DNA from 3 places in the Sphingomonas arantia genome. Region 3 is predicted to be linked to each of the others. Evidence: predicted binding sites of a transcription regulator. Region 3 holds the regulator's gene; each other region holds the start of a gene.
What was found. Region 3 encodes LexA, which represses DNA repair genes until DNA is damaged. Its sites were predicted from a motif close to GTTCCNCNCTTGTTCT; they were not measured.

Region 1 (6,762 bases), on a different contig from region 3:
GACCGCGAGCGCGGGGTCGATGATGCCCATCTGGACCATCTCGTTGCGCTTTTTCTCACCGCCGGAGAAGCCGACGTTCACCGGGCGCTTCATCATGTCCATGTCGAGGCCGAGGCCGTCGGCCTGTTCGCGCGCGATCTTGAGGAAGGCGCCGCCGGACAGCTCGGCCTCGCCGCGCTCCTTCTTCTGCGCGTTGAGCGCAGTGCGGAGGAACTGGACGTTGGAGATGCCGGGGATCTCGACCGGGTATTGGAAGCCCAGGAACAGCCCGGCGGCGGCGCGTTCGTGCGGCGCCATGTCGAGCAGGTCCTTGCCCTGGAACGTGACCGACCCACCGGTGATCTCGTAGCCCGGACGGCCGCCGAGCACATAGGCGAGCGTCGACTTGCCGGCGCCGTTGGGGCCCATGATCGCGTGGATCTCGCCCGCGCCCAGTTCCAGCGTCAGGCCCTTGAGGATGACCTTGCCGTCGATTTCGGCATGAAGATTCTGGATGGAGAGCACTTAGGAGTCCTTCGATTCTGCAAGTTCGACGTGCGACACGAAGCCGCCGTCACCGTTGGTCAGGTCCAGGATGAACCCGGATTCGAGCGCCTGGGCGAGGCAGCCCTTGTCCATGCGCAGCCGCCCCGCATTGGGCCATTGTACGAACACGGGGACCCGGGGGCTGCCCACCGCTTCGCTCAGCCGCACCAGCTCGCGCTTGAAATGGTGCAGCCGGTTCGACTTGGGATCGCGTTGCTTCAGGAGCGAGGACGCCGAGAAGGTCGATGCGTCCTTCACGAACACCTTGGTGGCATCCATCGGCGCGTAGTCGATCGCGACGCGGGTGTAGACCGGGTTCATCCGACCGAACCCTCGAGGCTGATCCCGAGCAGCTTCTGCGCTTCCACCGCGAACTCCATGGGGAGCTGCTGCAGCACTTCCTTGGCGAACCCGTTGACGATCAGGCCGACGGCGGTTTCGGGGTCGAGGCCGCGCGACATGGCGTAGAACATCTGGTCGTCGCTGATCTTCGACGTGGTTGCCTCATGCTCGATCTGCGCGGTCGGGTTGCGGATCTCGATATAGGGGATGGTGTGCGCGCCGCACTGGTCGCCGAGCAGCAGCGAGTCGCACTGCGTGAAGTTGCGCACGTTTTCCGCGGTCGGACCGACGCGGACGAGGCCGCGATAGGTGTTGTCGGAGCGGCCGGCGGAGATGCCCTTCGCCACGATGGTCGAACGCGAGCCCTTACCGAGATGGATCATCTTCGTGCCGGTATCGGCCTGCTGCATGTTGTTGGTCACCGCGACCGAGTAGAACTCACCGACGCTGTTCTCACCCGCCAGCACGCAGGACGGGTACTTCCATGTGACCGCGGAGCCGGTTTCGACCTGGGTCCAGCTGACCTTGCTGTTCTTGCCCTGGCACAGCGCGCGCTTGGTGACGAAATTGTAGATGCCGCCCTTGCCGTCCGCGTCGCCGGGGTACCAGTTCTGGACGGTGCTGTACTTGATCTCCGCATCGTCGAGGATGACGAGTTCGACGACCGCGGCGTGCAGCTGGTTCTCGTCGCGCATCGGCGCGGTGCAACCCTCCAGATAGGAGACGTAGCTGCCCTTGTCGGCGACGATCAGCGTGCGTTCGAACTGGCCGGTGTTGGCCGCGTTGATCCGGAAATAGGTGCTGAGTTCCATCGGGCAGCGGACGCCCTCCGGAATGTAGACGAACGTGCCGTCGGAGAAGACCGCGCTGTTGAGCGTGGCGAAGTAGTTGTCGTGCGCGGGCACGACCTTGCCGAGCCACTGCTTGATCATGTCGGGATATTCGCGGATCGCCTCGGAGATCGAGCGGAAGATAACGCCCGCCTTCTCAAGCTCCGCGCGGAAGGTGGTGGCGACCGAGACGCTGTCGAACACCGCGTCGACCGCGATGCGGCGCGGCGGTTCGGCGCCCTCGACACCGGCGAGCAGCTTCTGCTCTTCGATCGGGATGCCGAGCTTCTCGTAGATGCGCAGGATCTCGGGATCGACCTCGTCGAGCGAGCCGAGCTTCGGCTTCTCCTTGGGCGCCGCGTAGTAATAGGCGTCCTGATAGTCGATCGGCGGGATGTTGAGCTTGGCCCATTCGGGGGCTTCCATCGTCAGCCACTTGGCATAGGCCTTCAGCCGCCAGTCGAGCATCCACTCCGGCTCGCCCTTCTTGGCGGAGATGAATCGGACGGTGTCCTCGCTCAGCCCCTTGGGCGCGAAATCCTGTTCGATGTCGGAGACGAAGCCATATTTGTAGGTCGACGCTTCTTCGACGGCCTCATGTGCTTCGCGGTTGCGGACGTCCGTCATGCCGTTGCTCCTGCCGCGATCGGCGCGGCTTCTGTCGTTCGTGTGATTTTCGTGGCTACCGGTGTCGTGCCGGCCAGCGTGGCGAGCGAAACACCGCCCAGCGCGCCGCGGATCGCCTCGTTCACCGCCGACCAATGCGGCCGGACCGAACAGGCGCCTTCAAGCGCGCAGTCGTGCCGGTTCTCGTCGACGCAGGTCGTCATCGCGATCGGGCCCTCGACCGCCTCGACGATCTCCCCCAGGCTGATCGCCGCGGGGGCCCGGGCCAGCAGGAAGCCGCCGCCGGTGCCGCGCGCCGAGGTCAGCAGCCCGGATGCGGCGAGCCGCCCCATCAGCTTCTGCGTCGTGGGCAGCGGCACGCCGGTTTCGCCGGCGAGCACCGTCGCGGACAGCCGGTCGCCCGCCGGATGGCGCGCGGCGGCCGTCAGGATGACGACGGCATAGTCAGCGAGCGAGGATAGCCGCAACGGGTGGTCCAATCGGAGTGATTCGGTAGGATTGGGAGATAGGGGTTTTCCGGGGGGGATCAAGCGGGTTGGATCTCTTAGCCCCTCTCCTTCAGGGGTGGGGTTGGGGTGGGGCTGAGCGCTTCAAGCCGGTGAGGTTGCGGGTGTGGTGCTGTTGCCCCCACCCCAACCCCTCCCCTGAAGGAGAGGGGCTTTTGGGCTTTTGTGTGTTCTTGGCTTGTTCTAGACTGCTGGGATGGCGACTGCACCTTCCTGCTTTGACGACAGTCCCATGGTGGCGCGCGATGTTGCGCGAGGGGTGGCGCGGTTGTTGTTTCGGCAGGATGCGATGGCGTTGTGCGAGGTACCGCTGGGCAATGGGCGGCGGGCGGACCTGATGGCGATCGATGCCAAGGGTCAGGTCGTGATCGTGGAGATCAAGGTGTCGCGCGCGGACCTGCGCGGGGACGCGAAGTGGCCGGAATATCTCGATTATTGCGATCGCTATTACTGGGCGGTGCCGGCGGGGTTCGACCTGGCGCCGTTCGGGGAGGAGGCTTTCCTGCCCGAGGTGTGCGGGCTGATCGTGGCGGACCGTTACGATGCGGAGGTGATGCGTGCGGCGGCGGTGCGGCCGATGGCGGCGGCGCGGCGGAAGGTGGAGACGTTGCGCTTCGCCCGGCGGGCGGCGCGGCGGTTGCTGGGGGGGCTGGATCCCGGGTTGGTGGGGCTGGACTAGCCCTTCTTATTAGCCCCTCCCCTGAAGGAGAGGGGCCAAGTAAGAAGAATCACCGCCCCTGGTTGCGCCAGCGGCGGACGACGCGGGAGATGATCGCGTCTTCGCCGCCGGACTGGCGCCAGAGGACGGAGAAGGCGGGGTCGCTGGAGGCGGGGCGCTTGTCGGGTTCGAGGTCGTCGAGCTGGACGCGGATCGGGATCGCGACACCTTCGCCGCAGATGACGGCCTCGCGGTTGCGGAGCGCGGGGATCGAGTCGAGGAAGCCGCGTGCGCCCTCCGGCATCGCGGCCTTCACGAACGCCTGGTCGCGATCGTTGTTGAGTCGCATCGCGATGATCGTGCCGCATTGCGAGAGCACGCCTTCGGCCAGATCGGACGGGCGTTGCGTGACGAGGCCGAGCGAAACGCCGTATTTGCGGCCTTCCTTGGCGATCCGTTCGAGCACCTTGCGCACCGCCTGGCCGCCGCCGGTGCGATCCGCGGGGATGTAGCGATGCGCTTCCTCGCACACCAGCAGGACGGGACGCTGTGCCTCGCCGCGCGCCCAGATGGCATAGTCGAACACCATCCGGCTGAGCATCGACACCACGACGCCGGTGATTTCGGAGGGCACGCCCGACATGTCGATGATCGAGATCGGGCGGCCGTGGCCGGGCAGGCGGAACAGCTTGGCCAGGAATGCGCCCATCGTGTCGCCGACCAGCATGCCGGAGAACATGAAGGCATAGCGCGAGTCGGCCTTGATCTCGTCGATCTTGGCCTTCAGCCGGAGGTAGGGTGCGCTGTCGGTGGCCTTGTCCATGCGGCCCATCTCGGCCTGGATCATGTTCGACAGATCGGACAGCAGATAGGGGATCGGGGCGTCGACCGTCAGCTTGGCGATCCCCTCCGCCAGGCGGTTCTTCATCCGCGCGGCAAGCAGGCATTTGGCGAGGATGTCGCGATCGACATGGCCCTCCGCACCGGTCGTGGTGACGAAGGTTTCGGCATGTTCCTCGAAATTCATCAGCCAGTAGGGCATCGCCAGGTTGCCGACGTCGAAGATCTCGCCCGTCTTCTGGAACGCGGCGCTATATTCGCCGTGCGGATCGATCATGACGATGTGGCCCTCCGGCGCATGTTCGCAGATTCGGTGGAGGATGAGCGCGGTGGCGGTCGACTTGCCGGTGCCGGTGGAGCCGAGGATCGCGAAGTGCTTGCCCAGGAACGCGTCGATGAACAGCGCGCCGCGAATGTCGGTGGTGGGGTAGATCATGCCGATTTCGATATGCGGGCGATCCTCGGTGGCGAACACCTGCCGCATGTCGGCGGCGGACAGCGGGAAGACGCGCGCGCCGGGGACCGGGTAGCGCGTGATGCCGCGCCGGAAGCTGCGGAGCGTGTCGGCCGCGGCGTCATAGTCCGCCTCGCCCAGGAAATCGATGTCGGCCAGGATGCGGTCGCCGTCGGTGCCGGACAGTCGCATCGAGCGGACGTTGGCGATCAACCAGCGGTTCGCGACGATCATCTTGACGAGGCTGCCGACCTGGCCCGCCGCGGCGATCGCCGGATCGGGATCCTGCGCGAGCCGGTCGATCAGCGCGGCGTCGAGCACGACCCGCGTGGCGGAGCCGGCGACATCGAGCAGGCGGCCGATTTCGGGCAGTGCGGCCGCGTCGTCTGCGACCGCGGCGGTCCGGAACGCATCCCCGCCCATCGACATGTCCATCAGCGCGCGCCTTCCTTAACGAAACTCGCCGAGGAATAGGCCGCCGCGCGTTAAGATTTGGACAAGGACGATGGTCGCCCGGATCAGCGCAGCCGGCGGAACAGGACCGCGCCGGCCCAGCCCAGCACCAGCGAAACGACGACCGCGAACAGCCCGTAGAGGAAGCCGCGATCGGCGGCGGCGGCGGCGACGTAGCGTTCGAAGCCGGTCTTCTCGATCGCGATCTCCCGCGTGGCACCGGCGACGACGCGACCGTCGACCAGCAGGAACGTCTCGGCCGTATAGACGCCGACCGGCACGCGGGCGGGCAGCTGGATCCGGGCGCGGTAGAGCACGCCTTCGGTGATCCGGACGCGGGTCTTTTCCTCGACATAGAGGCCCTGGCGGCGTTTCAGGTCGACGAGGCCGCGTTCCAGCCGGCGCTGTTCGGCGGGCACCTTGCCGCTGGCCGGCGACAGCTGGATATTGTCGACACCGAATTCGTAGATCGCGGCGGTGCGACCGTCGACGAGTTGGGACAGCGGGCGCGAGGCGGCGACGGCGTAGAAGCTCGGGACCGAGCGGAAGCGCGCGCTGTCCGCGTTGATCCACATGCCGGCGACCTTCTGCTTTTCGCGCAGGACGATCGGTTCGGCAGGCCCCTTGATGACGATCGCGATGTCCGCGTCGCGCGTCGGCACGCGGCCGCCGGGGTAGAGGATCGCGCCGAACAGCAGCAGTTCGGCGCCGGTGAAGCTGTAGACGATGTCGATCCGGCGTTGCGATACGTCGGGCACCAGCCGGGGCACGGACTGCGCTAGGAGGAGCGGGGACATCAGGGAGAGCGCGAGCGCGGCGCGCCTCACAGCACCTGCACCGTGTAGATATCGTCGGGCCGCCAGGTGAGGCCGAGCCCGACGCGGAACGCCACGAACAGCACGATGATCGCGAGGAACAGCCGGAGATATTCGGGCTTCACCTTGTTGGCGAAACGCGCGCCGAGCTGCGCGCCGGACACGCTGCCGATCAGCAGCAGGACGGCGAGCACGATATCGACCGCGTGGGTGGTAAGCGCGTGGACCATGGTGGTGGCCGCGGTGACGAACAGAATCTGGAACAGCGAGGTGCCGACGACGACCTTCGTCGACATGCCGAGCAGGTAGATCATGGCGGGCACCAGCACGAAGCCGCCGCCGACGCCGAGCAGGACGGTGAGCAGCCCGGTGAAGAATCCGAGCAGTAGCGGGGCGACGGGCGAGATGTAGAGCCCCGAGCGGTAGAAGCGCCAGCGGCCGGGCAGGCTGGCGACGAGCGGGTGATGGCGGCGCGGGCCGCCGGGCGCGGGCCGGCCGCGGCGGACGGCATAGACGCTGGTGACCGCTTCCTTCGCCATCAGCAGGCCGATGCCGCCGAGCAGGAAGACATAGAGCAAGGCCACGACGGTATCGATCTGGCCGGAGCGTTGCAGCGCCCGGAAGATGAAGCCGCCCGCGACCGAGCCCGCAGCACCCCCCGCGACGAGCACACCGCCCATGTGGAAATCGACGCCCTTGCGCTGCATGTGCG
Region 2 (6,762 bases), on a different contig from region 3:
GAAGGTGGACTTGCCTGAGCCCGACACGCCGGTGATGCAGGTGAAGGTGCCGAGCGGGATCGAGGCGGTGACGTTCTTTAGGTTGTTGGCGCGGGCGCCCTTCACCGTGACCTTCTTGCCGTTGCCCTTGCGTCGCTTGGCCGGCAGCGGGACCATGCGGCGGCCGGTGAGGTAGTCGCCGGTCAGGCTGTCGGGGTTGTCGAGGATCTGCTGGAGCGTGCCCTCCGCCACGATGGCACCGCCGTGGACGCCCGCGCCGGGGCCCATGTCGATGACATAGTCGGCGGTGCGGATCGCATCCTCGTCATGTTCCACGACGATGACGGTGTTGCCGAGATCGCGGAGCCGCTTCAGCGTGACGATGAGGCGGTCGTTGTCGCGCTGGTGCAGGCCGATCGAGGGTTCGTCGAGCACGTAGAGGACGCCGGACAGGCCGGAGCCGATCTGCGAGGCGAGGCGGATGCGCTGGCTTTCGCCGCCGCTGAGCGTGCCGGACGTGCGGTCGAGGCTGATATAGTCGAGGCCGACATTGTCGAGGAAGCCGAGCCGTTCGACGATCTCCTTGAGGATCGGGGCGGAGATCTGACGCTGCTGGTCGTTCAGCTTGTCCGGCATGGCGCGGAAGAAGGCGAGCGCGGGGCCGACCGCGCGGCGGGTGGAGAGCGAGATGTCCTCGCCCGCGATCTTGACGGCGAGTGCCTCCGGCTTCAGCCGCGCGCCGCCGCAGACTTCGCAGGCGGCGGCGGACTGGTACTTGGCGAGTTCCTCGCGCATCCACGCGCTGTCGGTGGAGAGCATGCGGCGTTCGAGGTTGCCGATGACGCCTTCGAACGCCTTTTCGACCTCGTACGACTTGCGGCCGTCGATGAAGCGGAGCGTGACGGCTTTCCCGCCGGTGCCGCGCAGCACGACGGCGCGCTGCTCCTCGCTGAGCGCGTTGAAGGGGGTGTCGAGCGAGAAGTCGTAGGCCTTCGCCAGGCTGGCCAGGACCTGCATATAGTAGGGCGAGGGCGGGTTGGATTTCGCCCAGGGGACGACCGCGCCCTTCTTGAGCGAGAGATGTTCGTTGGGGACGACGAGCTGCGGGTCGAAATAGAGCTTCTCGCCGAGGCCGTCGCAGGCGGGGCAGGCGCCCTGCGGTGCGTTGAACGAGAAGAGCCGCGGTTCGATTTCGGCGATGGTGAAGCCCGAGACGGGGCAGGCGAATTTCTCCGAGAACACGATTCGGTTGTCGGGGATGTTCTTGCCGGCGACGGACTTCTTCTTCGCGAGCGCCTCGTCCGCGGGGATCGCGTCGGCGGGGGCGGGGGCGTCGACCAGGTCGACATAGACGAGGCCGTCGGTGAGCTTAAGCGCGGTCTCGAAGCTCTGCGCCAGGCGCGTCGCGATGTCGGGGCCGACGACCATGCGGTCGACGACGACCTCGATGTCGTGCTTGTATTTCTTGTCGAGCGCGGGGGCGTCCTCGATCTCGTGCATGGTGCCGTCGATGCGGACGCGGGTGAAGCCGGCCTGCTGCCACTCCGCCATTTCCTTGCGATATTCGCCCTTCCGCCCGCGCACGACGGGGGCAAGCAGCAGGAAGCGCGTGCCGGCGGGAAGTGCTGCGACGCGGTCGACCATCTGGCTGACGGTCTGCGCGCTGATCGGCAGGCCGGTGGTGGGCGAATAGGGGATGCCGACGCGCGCCCAGAGCAGGCGCATATAGTCGTAGATCTCGGTCACGGTGGCGACCGTGGAGCGCGGATTGCGGCTGGTCGTCTTCTGTTCGATCGAGATGGCGGGGGAGAGCCCCTCGATATGATCGACGTCGGGCTTCTGCATCAGTTCGAGGAACTGGCGGGCGTAGGCGGAGAGCGATTCGACGTAGCGACGCTGCCCCTCGGCATAGATGGTGTCGAACGCGAGCGAGGATTTGCCCGAGCCGGACAGGCCGGTGATGACCACCAGCTTGTCGCGCGGAATTTCCACGTTCACGGATTTGAGGTTGTGTTCGCGCGCGCCGCGCACGGAAATATGGGTCAGCATGTAGCGGTCTGTTCCAGATTTGTTCGTGCGCGGCAAGCCGGGCGGTGACGTCGCGTCGGGAGATGGGTGGCGGGGTGCGGTGGGGCAAGGCTGGGATGCGGTGGGTGGGGCTTGCTCCGGCGTGGCGTGGGAGGGGTGGTGGGCTTCTCGACTGCGCTCGAAGGGTCCCTCGACTTCGCTCGGGATGGGCGGAGGTGGGGGTGTCTCTGCGCACGCCGGGTGTGCCTGGCGCGTCCGCCTCGACGCATCGGCGGCGTCCGGGGGCGGTGCCGGGTTCTCGACAAGCTCGAACCGAACGGGGGCGGGTGGGGGCTGCGATTGCCAGAGGTCAGGCCGGGGCGGGCCAGTCGGTGCGGTCGAGGGCGGCCATCGCGTCGGTGATCGCGACGGTTTCGACGCTGACCCGCACGACCCGGGCGAGCAGGGCGATCATGCTCTCCTTGTAGTCGGCGAAGCGGTAGGTGTTGAACTTCGCGGCGATGGTGGCGTCGCGCGGCTTCTTTTCCTTGTGCTGGTCGAGCACCCAGTCGATCGCGGAGCGGTTGCCGAGCCGGTAGGTCCAGGCGGCGGCCGGAATGCCGGCGATCTGCGTATCGCCATCGACCACGACGTTGCCGGTCCCGCCACCCGCGCCGGGCTGCGATTTCAGGACGGGCTTCGGCGTCGTGCCCGCGGCGCGCTTGCCCGGCGTCTCGATCCGCTCGACCGCCCAGGGCGCGACATCCTCATAGCCGATGTGCAGCGCCATCAGCGTCTCGCCCCACGCCGCCCAGCGGGCGAAATCGGGGTAGAAGGGGATGCGCGGAAACTCGCGCTTGAGGTTCAGCGCATAGGTCTCGAGGTAGACCGGATCGTGGAGGACGGCATAAACGTAATTAAAGATCAAATCGTTGGTGGCGTGATTTCGAGTTTCTCCTATGACTGGTTCTCATTCTTCGCACGTACTATCGTCTTTTAAATTATGTTATATTGAAAACTGCTCATTAAACCGTTTCGTCATCGCAAGCGAGACCGCACACTTCTGCTTTGAATTCGTTAAACTAGCGAGTTTCATCAGGAATCTCTTTTCGATACTCGACTATTTCGTAGCGCGCTTTTGGATCCCGAAGTTTTGTAGGAGCTATGAAACGAAGAAGGCCTTTATCCACTAATCGTGTCAAATCCTTTTTTGATGTGCCCCAAGTTCTTTTGGTAAGCCGCTCAGCCTCGGCTACTTGTATCTGACCATTGTTGTATGCATAGCCGATAATTTGAACCTCATGTTCGGCCAGTTGCTTCCACAATTCGACGCCGCAGTAGGTTGCAACATCACGGTCAGTAGATCGCTTTCGCGTATGATGATCGTTACGGAGTACAACGCGGACCGCAACGCCATGCATTGTCTGCTGAGAGAAGGTCGGCGCTGGCAAGCCGTAACTTTCCATGCTCTCTTTCATTCTCCGCGTTCCCTCGCGCGTCATTCTTACAAAGCCGAGATAACGAAGTGCCTCCATTAAATGGGGATTGCGCGATGCACGATGATAGTAAACATTCTCGGGTGTTACGGGAGGAACAAACCCACCTGGGCTTTCTACCTCCAGACGATCAGAAAAGAATTTTACCGTGATCTCGGATCCGCTGAAGCTATACGATCGATGGACGAGGGCGTTAACGATAGCTTCAAACCAAGCCCATCGTGGATATTCGGGGGTTGTTACAAATTTTCCGTCCCTACCTAACCACGTGACATCATGATTCAAGTCTGCGATGGACTGTCCAGCCTTTTTCAAAATTGCGGGGATATTACCCTCAATGTAGAAGTCCTTCAGCGGACGAAAGTCCGATCCGCTGCCTTCTTCCACACCATCAAACCGTTGAACACGAATACGACATCCGGCGTGCTGCATGCGGGGATCGTAGGCGCAAAACAGTACCATGCTATTTAGGGGATGATACTCTCCATTCTCATAAGTCATAAGATGCCGGTCGATCAGAACTGCTTCATCTGTCCAATCATCCTTTGATTCCCGCTCACGAAATGTGTTTGCGAACTCACGTATGATGGCTTGATCGAAATCCCCCGGGTACCGAAAAAACCCAGATTTGCGTAACTCCCAGGAACGTTCATGTCGGGTTGACCTGAAGTCGTCTCGTTCCTCTGAGGACATCTTATGTTTCTGATCGCCCCTGCGTATGAACGCCTCAGACTTATGAGTTTCAACCAAAAAGCCACGATAGGGGATAAATATCGATATTAGGAAGTCTGGCTTTCCATTCACCTCAATCGGAATGCGCCGGGGTTCCGGACTGGCATCAGGGCAGTTGTTAGTATGAAACTTATCGATTCCGTTAAGCTGATCTTGCGATAACGATGAACAACCCCTTAGTCCGCCGTTATCATCAACGCCGATGAGCATTATACCGCCATCGACCGTGTTGGACCACATGCTGTAATACTCGGCTAAATCATCATAGCGAATAGTACGACCGCTTTTGCGTTCAATCCTTCGATCCTCGCCAAAATCTGCAACCGTCATCCTGTCCAGTCGAAGCCAAAGGTCGCGAGGAGTCCAGGTTGCTGCATGGTCGGCATTAAAGCCAAAAAGCGAAAGTTGAGTATCGTTCATACTATATATGGTGTGGTGAGCAGATACTCATCACACTACCCCTTGAGTTTGCTTGCAGGCGAACGATGCACGATTCGCCTCCTGATGGAGCCTTTTAGCCCGTTGACCGAGCGTTGGCGATCACTCACGCGTGAGCGTCCGCGCTGTATCGGAACTCATACCTCGCCAAATGGCAGCGGGAACGTTGCTCTGCGCGGTGCTTGTAAACTATGGCGGCCTGCGCGCCGTGGTACGATGGACGGCGATGTGATCGTCGGAATAGAGGATGTTGTCGCGGGGGTAGCCCTTGCGCGTCTTGGCGGCGATCTCCGCATCGAGATCGTCGTCGGCGTCCTTCGCCTCCCAATAGCCGAACGGCACGCGGAGCGCGTGGAGGAGGGCGCCGTCGACGAAGATGCGGTTCTTCTGCGGCGTGACGATGGCGTGTTCGGAGACGAAATACAGATCGTGCGTACGGCCCCAGCGCTTGAGCAGGTCCTTGAACGCTTCGCGCAGGACGCTTTCGCGGCGGCTGCCGGAGATGGAGCGCAGCCGATCGAGGTCGGCGCGATATTCGTTGATCAACTGACGGCTCAAGCGATGTCCCCCCGCGTGGCCGTGCGGCCCTTTGGGCGGTGCTAGCAGGCGGGCGGGGTGGTGTCAGGGGGCGTCGGCGGGTCGTGTGGATGTCAGGTCGGCGGCGCGATGCGGTGTCGGACGGCGATCGTCCGGCGTTCAGGTCGTTCGTTCGCCGGTGTGCCGGACCGGCAAGGCCGGGTGGCTGCAACGCCATGTTTCCCGGTCGACACATGGGCAGGCGTTTTGGAGTTCCATGTTCGGAAGTCGTTCATGACTGACACAAAGGTGGCATTCATACCCGTTTTGGAAGCCAAGTGTCGGCTCCGCAAAGAACATGGGTATAATATTGCGAACTAGTAGTTTGATGAATTGAAAGCCCTAGAATGTAAGCACGGTGAAACGATTGCGCTTGGTTTTGCAGAACATCCTACTGAATAGGGGTTCAGTCCGAGTTATACGCTGTTGCTGCGTTGCAACGACGTTCGTTTAATATGACGATCTCATGAAAACCGCTTTGACAGCTTGCGCCCTGCTGGTCAGCTTGAACGCATATCACGACCCGATGTTCGGGCCGTCAGGTGCAGGGGCAGCATAGATGACATCCAATCTTCGCCTTTTGGGCGCGACCTTTCTTGTCCGCTCGACTTCGATCCGTGCGCTGACTGCCTTTGCGGTTTTGGCGACGATGATCCCGTCGGTCGCGGCCGCGCAGGATTTCCAGAACGTGACCGCATCCGGGCGGATCGTGACGACGGCGGGCGCCGGCGTGGCCGGGGCGACGGTGGCGTTCCAGTCCGCCGCGCAGGGTTTCACCCGCACCACGACGACCGACGGCGGCGGCAATTACCGCCTGCCGCAGCTGCCGCTGGGGACGTACACGGTGACGATCACCGCGACCGGTTTCGCGACGAGCACGCAAAGCGGCGTCGTGCTGGAGCCGGACCAGGCGTCCAACCAGTTTTCGCTGGCGGCCGTCGGCGAAACGGGCGCGGCGGGCAATGCAGCGGGGACGGCGGCCGGCGGCGACGCGATCGTCGTGACCGGGACGCGCACGCGGACGATCGATTTCGAACGGACGACGACCGGGACGGTGGTGAACGTCACCGAGATCGCGCGACAGGTGCCGGTGGACCGCAGCCTGACCGCGATCATCCGGCTGTCGCCCGGCACGTCGCAGGGCGACAGCGCGTTCGGCGATCTGGCGTCGTTTTCCGGGGCGTCCGTGTCGGAAAACCAGTTCTTCGTGAACGGCCTGAACGTGACCAATTTCCGCAAGGGGCTGGGTTCGACGACGGTGCCGTTCGAATTCTACGACACGGTCGATATCAAGAACGGCGGATATCCGGCCGAGTTCGGCCGCGCGACGGGCGGTTTCGTGAGCGCCACGACCAAGTCCGGTTCGAACGAGTTCCACGCGGGGGCGGTGCTGTCCTACACCCCCGATTTCCTGCGGAGCGATTCCCCCAATACGTTCCGCGACGATAATGACGGCGACATCCGTGAATCGCGCAACGCGTATTTCTATGCATCCGGGCCGCTGATCAAGGATCGGCTGTTCTTCTACGGCTTC
Region 3 (6,762 bases):
CACCAGGCGATCGGCCAGTATTTTGGTGGCCGCGTCGTCCGCGCGGGGCAACTGATGCACGGCAAGACCTCGCCGATCGACCATGACGGCAGCGGGCTGTTCAACGGCCTCCCCACCCCCTTCGTGGCGACGCGCTACCATTCGCTGGTGGTGGAGGACGTGCCCGACACGCTCACCGTCAACGCCCGCACGGCGGACGGCGTCGTGATGGGGTTCGCCCACCCCACACTCCCGATCCACAGCGTGCAGTTCCACCCCGAAAGCATCGCCACCGAACATGGCCACGCCATGCTCGCCAACTTCATGACGATCGCCGGCCTGCCCGTTCGCGAGCGGTCATGACGACGCTCCGTCTGCTTCCCGACACGGACAGCCCGCTCGACCACGCCACCGCACTCGCAGCATTCGGCGACCTGCTCGACGGCCGCGTGCCCGATGCGGAGGCCGCCGCCTTCCTCACCGGCCTGACGGTGCGCGAGGAAACCGCGATCGAGATCGCCGCCGCCGCACAAGCGCTGCGGGAGCGCATGATCCCGGTCCAGGCACCCGCCAACGCGATCGACGTCTGCGGCACCGGCGGCGACGGCAGCCACAGCCTCAACGTGTCCACCGCGGTCGCGATCGTCGTCGCGGCCTGCGGCATCCCCGTCGCCAAGCATGGCAACCGCGCCGCCTCGTCCAGCGCGGGCGCCGCCGACACGCTGGAGGCACTCGGCCTCGATCTCGACCGCGCCTCGGCGATCGCGGAGGATACGCTCGGCACGATCGGCATCGCCTTCCTGTTCGCGCAGAAACATCACCCCGCGCTCGGCCGGCTCGCCCCCGTCCGCCGCGCGATCGGCCGCCGCACGATCTTCAACCTCATCGGCCCGATCGCTAACCCGGCGCGCGTCCGGCGCCAGCTGATCGGCGTCGCACGGCCCGACTTCCTGCCGACCTATGCCACCGCGCTCCGCCTGATCGGCGTGGACAGCGCGATGATCGTCGCGGGTGACGAACCGCTCGACGAGCTGTCGGTCTGCGCGCCCTCCACCGCGATCCGGATCGGTGCCTGCGGCGACCGGACCGAACGCATCACCCCCGCCGACGCGGGCCTGCCGACCTACGGCCTCGACGACCTGCGCGGCGGCGATCCGGCCTACAACGCCGCGGCCCTCACCGCGCTGCTGGCCGGCGCGCCCGGCGCCTATCGCGACGCGGTGCTGCTCAACGCGGCCGGCGCGCTGATCGTCGCGGATGCCGTATCGGACTGGACCGACGGCGTGGCACTGGCGGCCGACGCGATCGATTCCGGTCGCGCCGCAACTTTGCTCTCGCAATGGATCGCCGCCTGATGTCCGACCGCCTCCGCGAAATCTGCGCCACCACCCGCACCCATGTCGCCGCGATGAAGACCGCGCTGCCGCCCTCCGAACTGGACGCCCGCATCTCCGCCGCCACGCCTGCGCGCGGCTTCCGCGCCGCACTCGATGCAAAGGTCGCGGCCGGCGGCTACGGCCTGATCGCGGAGATCAAGAAGGCCTCCCCCTCCAAGGGGCTCATCCGCGCCGATTTCGATCCCCCGGCCCACGCCCGCGCCTATGCCGCAGGCGGGGCCGCCTGCCTCTCGGTCCTGACCGACCGGCCCTATTTCCAGGGCGACGACGCCTATCTCGTCGCCGCCCGCGCCGCCGTGACGATCCCGGCGCTGCGCAAGGATTTCATGGTCGACCCGTGGCAGGTCGCCGAAGCCCGCGCGCTCGGGGCCGACGCCATCCTCATCATCGTCGCCGCGCTCGACGACGCACAAATGGCCGAAATCGAGTCCGCCGCGATCGACCACGGCATGGACGTGCTGGTCGAGGTTCACGACCGCACCGAACTCGATCGCGCGCTGGTGCTGCGCAGCCGGCTGATCGGCGTCAACAACCGCGACCTGCGCGACTTCTCGGTCGATCTGGCGCGCACCGAGGAACTGGCCGCTCACGTCCCCGCCGGCACCACTTTGGTCGCCGAAAGCGGCATCACCGGCCCGGCGGATATCACCCGCCTCGCCGCGCACGGCGTCCGCTGTTTCCTCGTCGGCGAAACGCTCATGCGCCATGCCGACGTCGAATCGGCGACCCGCGCGTTGCTGACCCCATGACCACGCTCACCCATCTCGACGACCGCGGCGCCGCCCGCATGGTCGACGTCACCGCAAAGCCCGACACCCGCCGCTCCGCCACCGCCAGCGGCCACATCGCGATCGCCGCGCCCGCGCTGGCCGCGATCCGCGACGGCGCGGTGGCGAAGGGCGACGTTCTGGCCGTCGCGCGCATCGCCGGCATCATGGCCGCCAAGCGCGCCTCCGACCTCATCCCGCTCTGCCACCCGCTCCCGATCGGCGGCGTCACGGTCGACCTTGCACTGGCGGAGGGGGGCATAACCGTCACCGCTACCGTCGTGACCACGCACGGCACCGGCGTGGAGATGGAAGCCATGACCGCCGTCTCGGTCGCGCTCCTGACCATCTACGACATGGCCAAGGCCCTCGACCGCGGCATGACCATCGGCAACGTCCGCCTCCTCGCCAAATCCGGCGGCCGCTCCGGCGACTGGCATGCGGAATGATTGCGCGTCGCCAAGGCTCCGTTCGGTTTGAGCCCGGCGTTAACGACACCCAAAGCCACACGCCTCCCATCCCCCCCGTTCGGTTCGAGCTTGTCGAGAACGGGTCACCACCCACCGCGCCGTTTGGTTCGAGCCTGCCGAGAACCCTGCGCGAAGTTCTCGACAGGCTCGAACCAAACGGCGTGTCACGTCACGGGGCTGCCCAAGCATGACCCTCCTCCCCGTACCCGAGGCCCTCGCCCGCCTGCTCGCCCTCGCCCCCGCGCCTGAGACCGAACAGGCCCCGCTGCTCGCGGCACTCGGCCGCACGCTCACCGCCCCGATCCACGCGGTCCGCACCCAGCCCGCGGCCGATCTGTCCGCGATGGACGGCTACGCACTCCGCTTCGCCGAACTCGGCCAGCCGCTGACCGTGGTGGGCGAGGCCTCTGCCGGCGCCGCCCCCTTCGCCATCCATCCGGGCCAAGCCGCCCGGATCTTCACCGGCGCCGCCGTTCCGCAAGGCGCCGACGTCATCCTGGTCCAGGAGGAAGCCGCGCGCGACGGCGACCGCCTGACCCTCAACGGCGAAGGTCCCCCCGCCCCCGGCGCGCACATCCGCCGCAAGGGCTATGATTTCTCCGCGGGCGAGCAACTGATCCCCGCCGGCACCGTCGTCACCGCCGCCGTCATCGCGCTCGCCGCCGCCGCCGGCCATGCGACGCTACCCGTCCCGCGCCGCCCGCGCATCATCATCCTGTCCACCGGCAACGAACTGGTCCTGCCCGGCCAGCCCGTCACCGGCGTCCAGCTGCCCTCCTCCAACGCCCCGATGCTCGCCGCGCTGCTGGCGCGCCTGCCCGTCGACGTCGAGGATCGCGGCATCGTGCGCGACGATCTCGCCACAATCACCGACGCCTTCCGCGACGCCGCCCGGACCGCCGACATCATCGTCACCACCGGCGGTGCCTCGGTCGGCGATCACGATCTCGTCCGCCCGGCGCTGATCGCCGCGGGGGCGGAGATCGACTTCTGGCGGATCGCGCTCCGCCCCGGCAAGCCGCTGCTCGCCGGTCACATCGGCAAGACCATCGCGCTCGGCCTCCCCGGCAATCCCGGATCCGCCTATGTCACCGCGCTCCTGTTCCTGCTGCCGCTCGCGGCGCGCTGCGCGGGTGCGGAACATCTGCTGCCACAACCGCACGACATGCGGCTCGCCGCCCCCCTCCCCGCCACCGGCCCGCGCCGCGACTATGTCCGCGCCTTCACGCGCGACGGGCAAGCGCATCCCATCCTGGGCCAGGACAGCGCCGCCCTCCGCCGTCTGCCCGAGGCGGACCTGCTTATCCTGCGCGAGGCGCAGAGTTCGCCCGTGGACGCCGGCACCGTTGTCACAACGATTCGCATCGCTTGACAGCACCGTATACTGTTCCTACACGTTCCCCGTTCGTTCCTTCGAAGGGGTCCTGCGATGCTCACGCGCAAGCAGCACGAGTTGCTCAGTTTCATCAGCGACCGTCTTGGTGAAACCGGCGTATCCCCCTCGTTCGAGGAGATGAAGGAGGCGCTCGACCTGAAATCCAAGTCCGGCGTCCACCGGCTGGTCAGCGCGCTCGAGGAACGCAACTTCATCCGCCGCCTCCCCAACCGCGCTCGCGCGCTGGAGGTGATGCGCCTGCCCGAAGGCATGAAGTCGCTCGCCCCCACGCCGCGCCCCGCCGCCGCCGCGCCGGCCGCACCGCGCGCACCGATGCCGGTGCTGGCCGCCGCCAACGACGTGCTCGAAATCCCGCTCCACGGCCGCATCGCCGCCGGCGTGCCCATCGAGGCGATCGAGGGCCAGACCATGCTCTCCGTCCCCGCCGCCTTGCTCGGCCCCGGCGAACATTATGCGCTGGAGGTCTCGGGCGATTCGATGGTCGAAGCCGGCATCCTCGACGGCGACTACGCACTCGTCCGCCGCCAGGAACAGGCGCACGAAGGCGACATCGTCGTGGCGCTCGTCCACGAACACGAAGCCACCCTCAAATATTGGCGCCACGAAGGCGGCATGGTCCGCCTCGACCCCGCCAACCGCGCCTACGACCCTCAACGCTACGCCCCCGACGAAGTCCGCGTCCAGGGCCGCCTTGCGGGCCTGCTGCGGCGCTACTGAAGCTAACGGTGGGTCGGGCAGAAGGCGCGAACCGCGGCTGATAAGTCTTGCGAGGGCGGCAGGCCGGGAGGGCGCGCCAACCGCCTCCCGTTCGGTTCGAGCCTGTCGAGAACCCTGTGCACACGAGATACGCGACCTACCGAAGCGGCACCGCTCCCCACGCCCCCTGCCACCCGCCGCCCCCAACCCCGTCCATCCCGAGCGAAGTCGAGGGGCCCCGTCGAGCGCAGTCGAGAAGCCAACGGTACCTCCGGCACAACGCTTGCAGGAAACGATAGGCCGGTCGGGCTCGAAGCCCACAAAGGCGCGTACGATTGTTGTGATGCGGAAAGGGCAGGGCAACCGACCGGCTTAGCCTCGCTGACCCCGCCAAAACCCGTTCGTGCTGAGTAGAGACCGAGTAGCGCCCACGGCGCGTATCGAGGCCTCGCATCGAAGCATGGTCCCAAACGCAGGGCAGATCCTTCGATATGGGCCTTCGACTGCGCTCAGTCCCTACTCAGGACAAACGGGTAGAGTCGCGGAGCCGTGCTTAGCTCGCGGAGCCAAGCATCCAGTATCATGACGCCAAACCGATCACCGCCCTGGCCTCTCAACATCGTTACTGATCACCCGACCCGACCGCCGCTCCGAATCGCGAGGTCGCGCGGTTCCACCCGACCAAACCGCAGCTCTCTGCCCAAACCGGCCAGCACCCCGCCGCCCATAACGCTTCCGCACCACCACCGCCGGCACCCAGGGATGCGCATCCCCCGCCTGCCGTACGGTCCGCACCGCCCCACGCTCCAGGTCGATCGCCAGCCCCCCGGTCCGCGCCAGCAACCCGCGATCCGCGCGCAGCCAGCGCGGCCGACACGTCCGCGGCAGATACCGATCGCTCACCACGATATCGGCCGCCCCACACGCCCGGTTCATCTCCCCGATCTCGACCAGATACGCACTCCGCGTCGCGAGCAGCCGCCAAGTCCGCCCACCGCGCACGATGTCCGCCACGCACAGGTCCGCGCTGCACGCCCCGCCCGCCACGCTCTCGAACTCGATCGCCTCGTCGCTCACCCCGGCATTCTCACCGAGCAGGCTGCGCACATAATCCCCCGCCCGCGGCCGCAGCAGCGCGAGCGACACGTCGTCCCCACGCAGCGCCAGATGCCGCCCGTCGCCGGTGACCAGCAGGTCCGGCGCCGGCGTCGCCAGCGCCCACACCGCCCCCAGCACCAGCGGCACCAGCCCCAACCGCCGCACCCATGTCCGCCACAGCGCGATCCACAGCCCACCCGCCACCATCGCCGCATAGGCCCCGTCCGGCATCGCGGGCAGCGCCTGCACCGACCCGGGCGCCGCCGCCACCGCGCGCGCCAGCCACAGCAGCGCATCGGTCGCCAGACCGGCGATCCACCACACCGGCCGCCCCAGCCCGACCGCATCGAGCACCAGCGCCACCGCCTCGGCCGGCATGATGACGAACGTCGTCAGCGGGATCGCGACGATATTGGCCGCCGCGCCGTACAGCCCGGCCTTGTGAAAATGATACAATGCGATCGGCATCAGCGCGATCTCGACCACGATCCCGGTCGCCAGCAGCATCAGCAGCGCCCGCCCCCACCGCCAGCCAAGCCCAGCCTCGCTCGGCGCGGACAGCCGCCGCGCCACCGGCCACTCCGCAAACGCCACGATCGACGCGACCGCCGCAAAGCTCAGCTGGAAACTCGCCCCCGCCACCGCCTCCGGCCACAGCAGCAGCACGAACAGCGCGCCAGCCGCCACCAACCGCAACGTCACCGCCTCCCGCCCGATCGCGATCCCCGCCAGCACCAGCATCGCCGCGACGCACGACCGGATCGTCGGCACCTCCGCCCCGGTCAGCAGCGTATAAGCAACTCCCATCCCCGCCCCGCCCGCCGCGGCGATCAGCGGAAGGGGCAGCCGCAGCGCCGCCCAGGGGCTCAGCGCCAGCAGCCGCAGCACGATCAGCATCGTCGCGGCCACCACCGCGGTGACGTGCAGCCCGCTGACCGACAGCAGATGCGCCAGCCCGC

Region 1: the regulator LexA is predicted to act here: its motif matches at 3,000-3,015, upstream of ACFSGX_RS00380 (MmcB family DNA repair protein).
Region 2: the regulator LexA is predicted to act here: its motif matches at 2,039-2,054, upstream of uvrA (excinuclease ABC subunit UvrA).

What each region holds. Positions count from the first base shown of each region.
Region 1 covers NZ_JBHUGS010000001.1:74,171-80,932, reverse strand. Annotated here, with positions in the region: gene sufC (Fe-S cluster assembly ATPase SufC) at 1-504, opposite strand, end outside; gene ACFSGX_RS00395 (hypothetical protein) at 505-846, opposite strand; gene sufB (Fe-S cluster assembly protein SufB) at 843-2,324, opposite strand; gene ACFSGX_RS00385 (SUF system Fe-S cluster assembly regulator) at 2,321-2,791, opposite strand; gene ACFSGX_RS00380 (MmcB family DNA repair protein) at 3,027-3,509, shown strand; gene ACFSGX_RS00375 (ATP-binding protein) at 3,559-5,217, opposite strand; gene ACFSGX_RS00370 (TIGR02186 family protein) at 5,301-6,032, opposite strand; gene ACFSGX_RS00365 (sulfite exporter TauE/SafE family protein) at 6,059-6,762, opposite strand, start outside.
Region 2 covers NZ_JBHUGS010000004.1:39,271-46,032, forward strand. Annotated here, with positions in the region: gene uvrA (excinuclease ABC subunit UvrA) at 1-2,028, opposite strand, end outside; gene ACFSGX_RS14210 (type ISP restriction/modification enzyme) at 2,357-2,947, opposite strand; gene ACFSGX_RS14215 (ATP-binding protein) at 3,069-4,634, opposite strand; gene ACFSGX_RS14220 (hypothetical protein) at 4,842-5,210, opposite strand; gene ACFSGX_RS14225 (TonB-dependent receptor) at 5,788-6,762, shown strand, end outside.
Region 3 covers NZ_JBHUGS010000003.1:9,048-15,809, forward strand. Annotated here, with positions in the region: gene ACFSGX_RS11510 (anthranilate synthase component II) at 1-342, shown strand, start outside; gene trpD (anthranilate phosphoribosyltransferase) at 339-1,334, shown strand; gene trpC (indole-3-glycerol phosphate synthase TrpC) at 1,334-2,125, shown strand; gene moaC (cyclic pyranopterin monophosphate synthase MoaC) at 2,122-2,592, shown strand; gene ACFSGX_RS11530 (molybdopterin molybdotransferase MoeA) at 2,801-3,985, shown strand; gene lexA (transcriptional repressor LexA) at 4,043-4,726, shown strand; gene ACFSGX_RS11540 (ComEC/Rec2 family competence protein) at 5,303-6,762, opposite strand, start outside.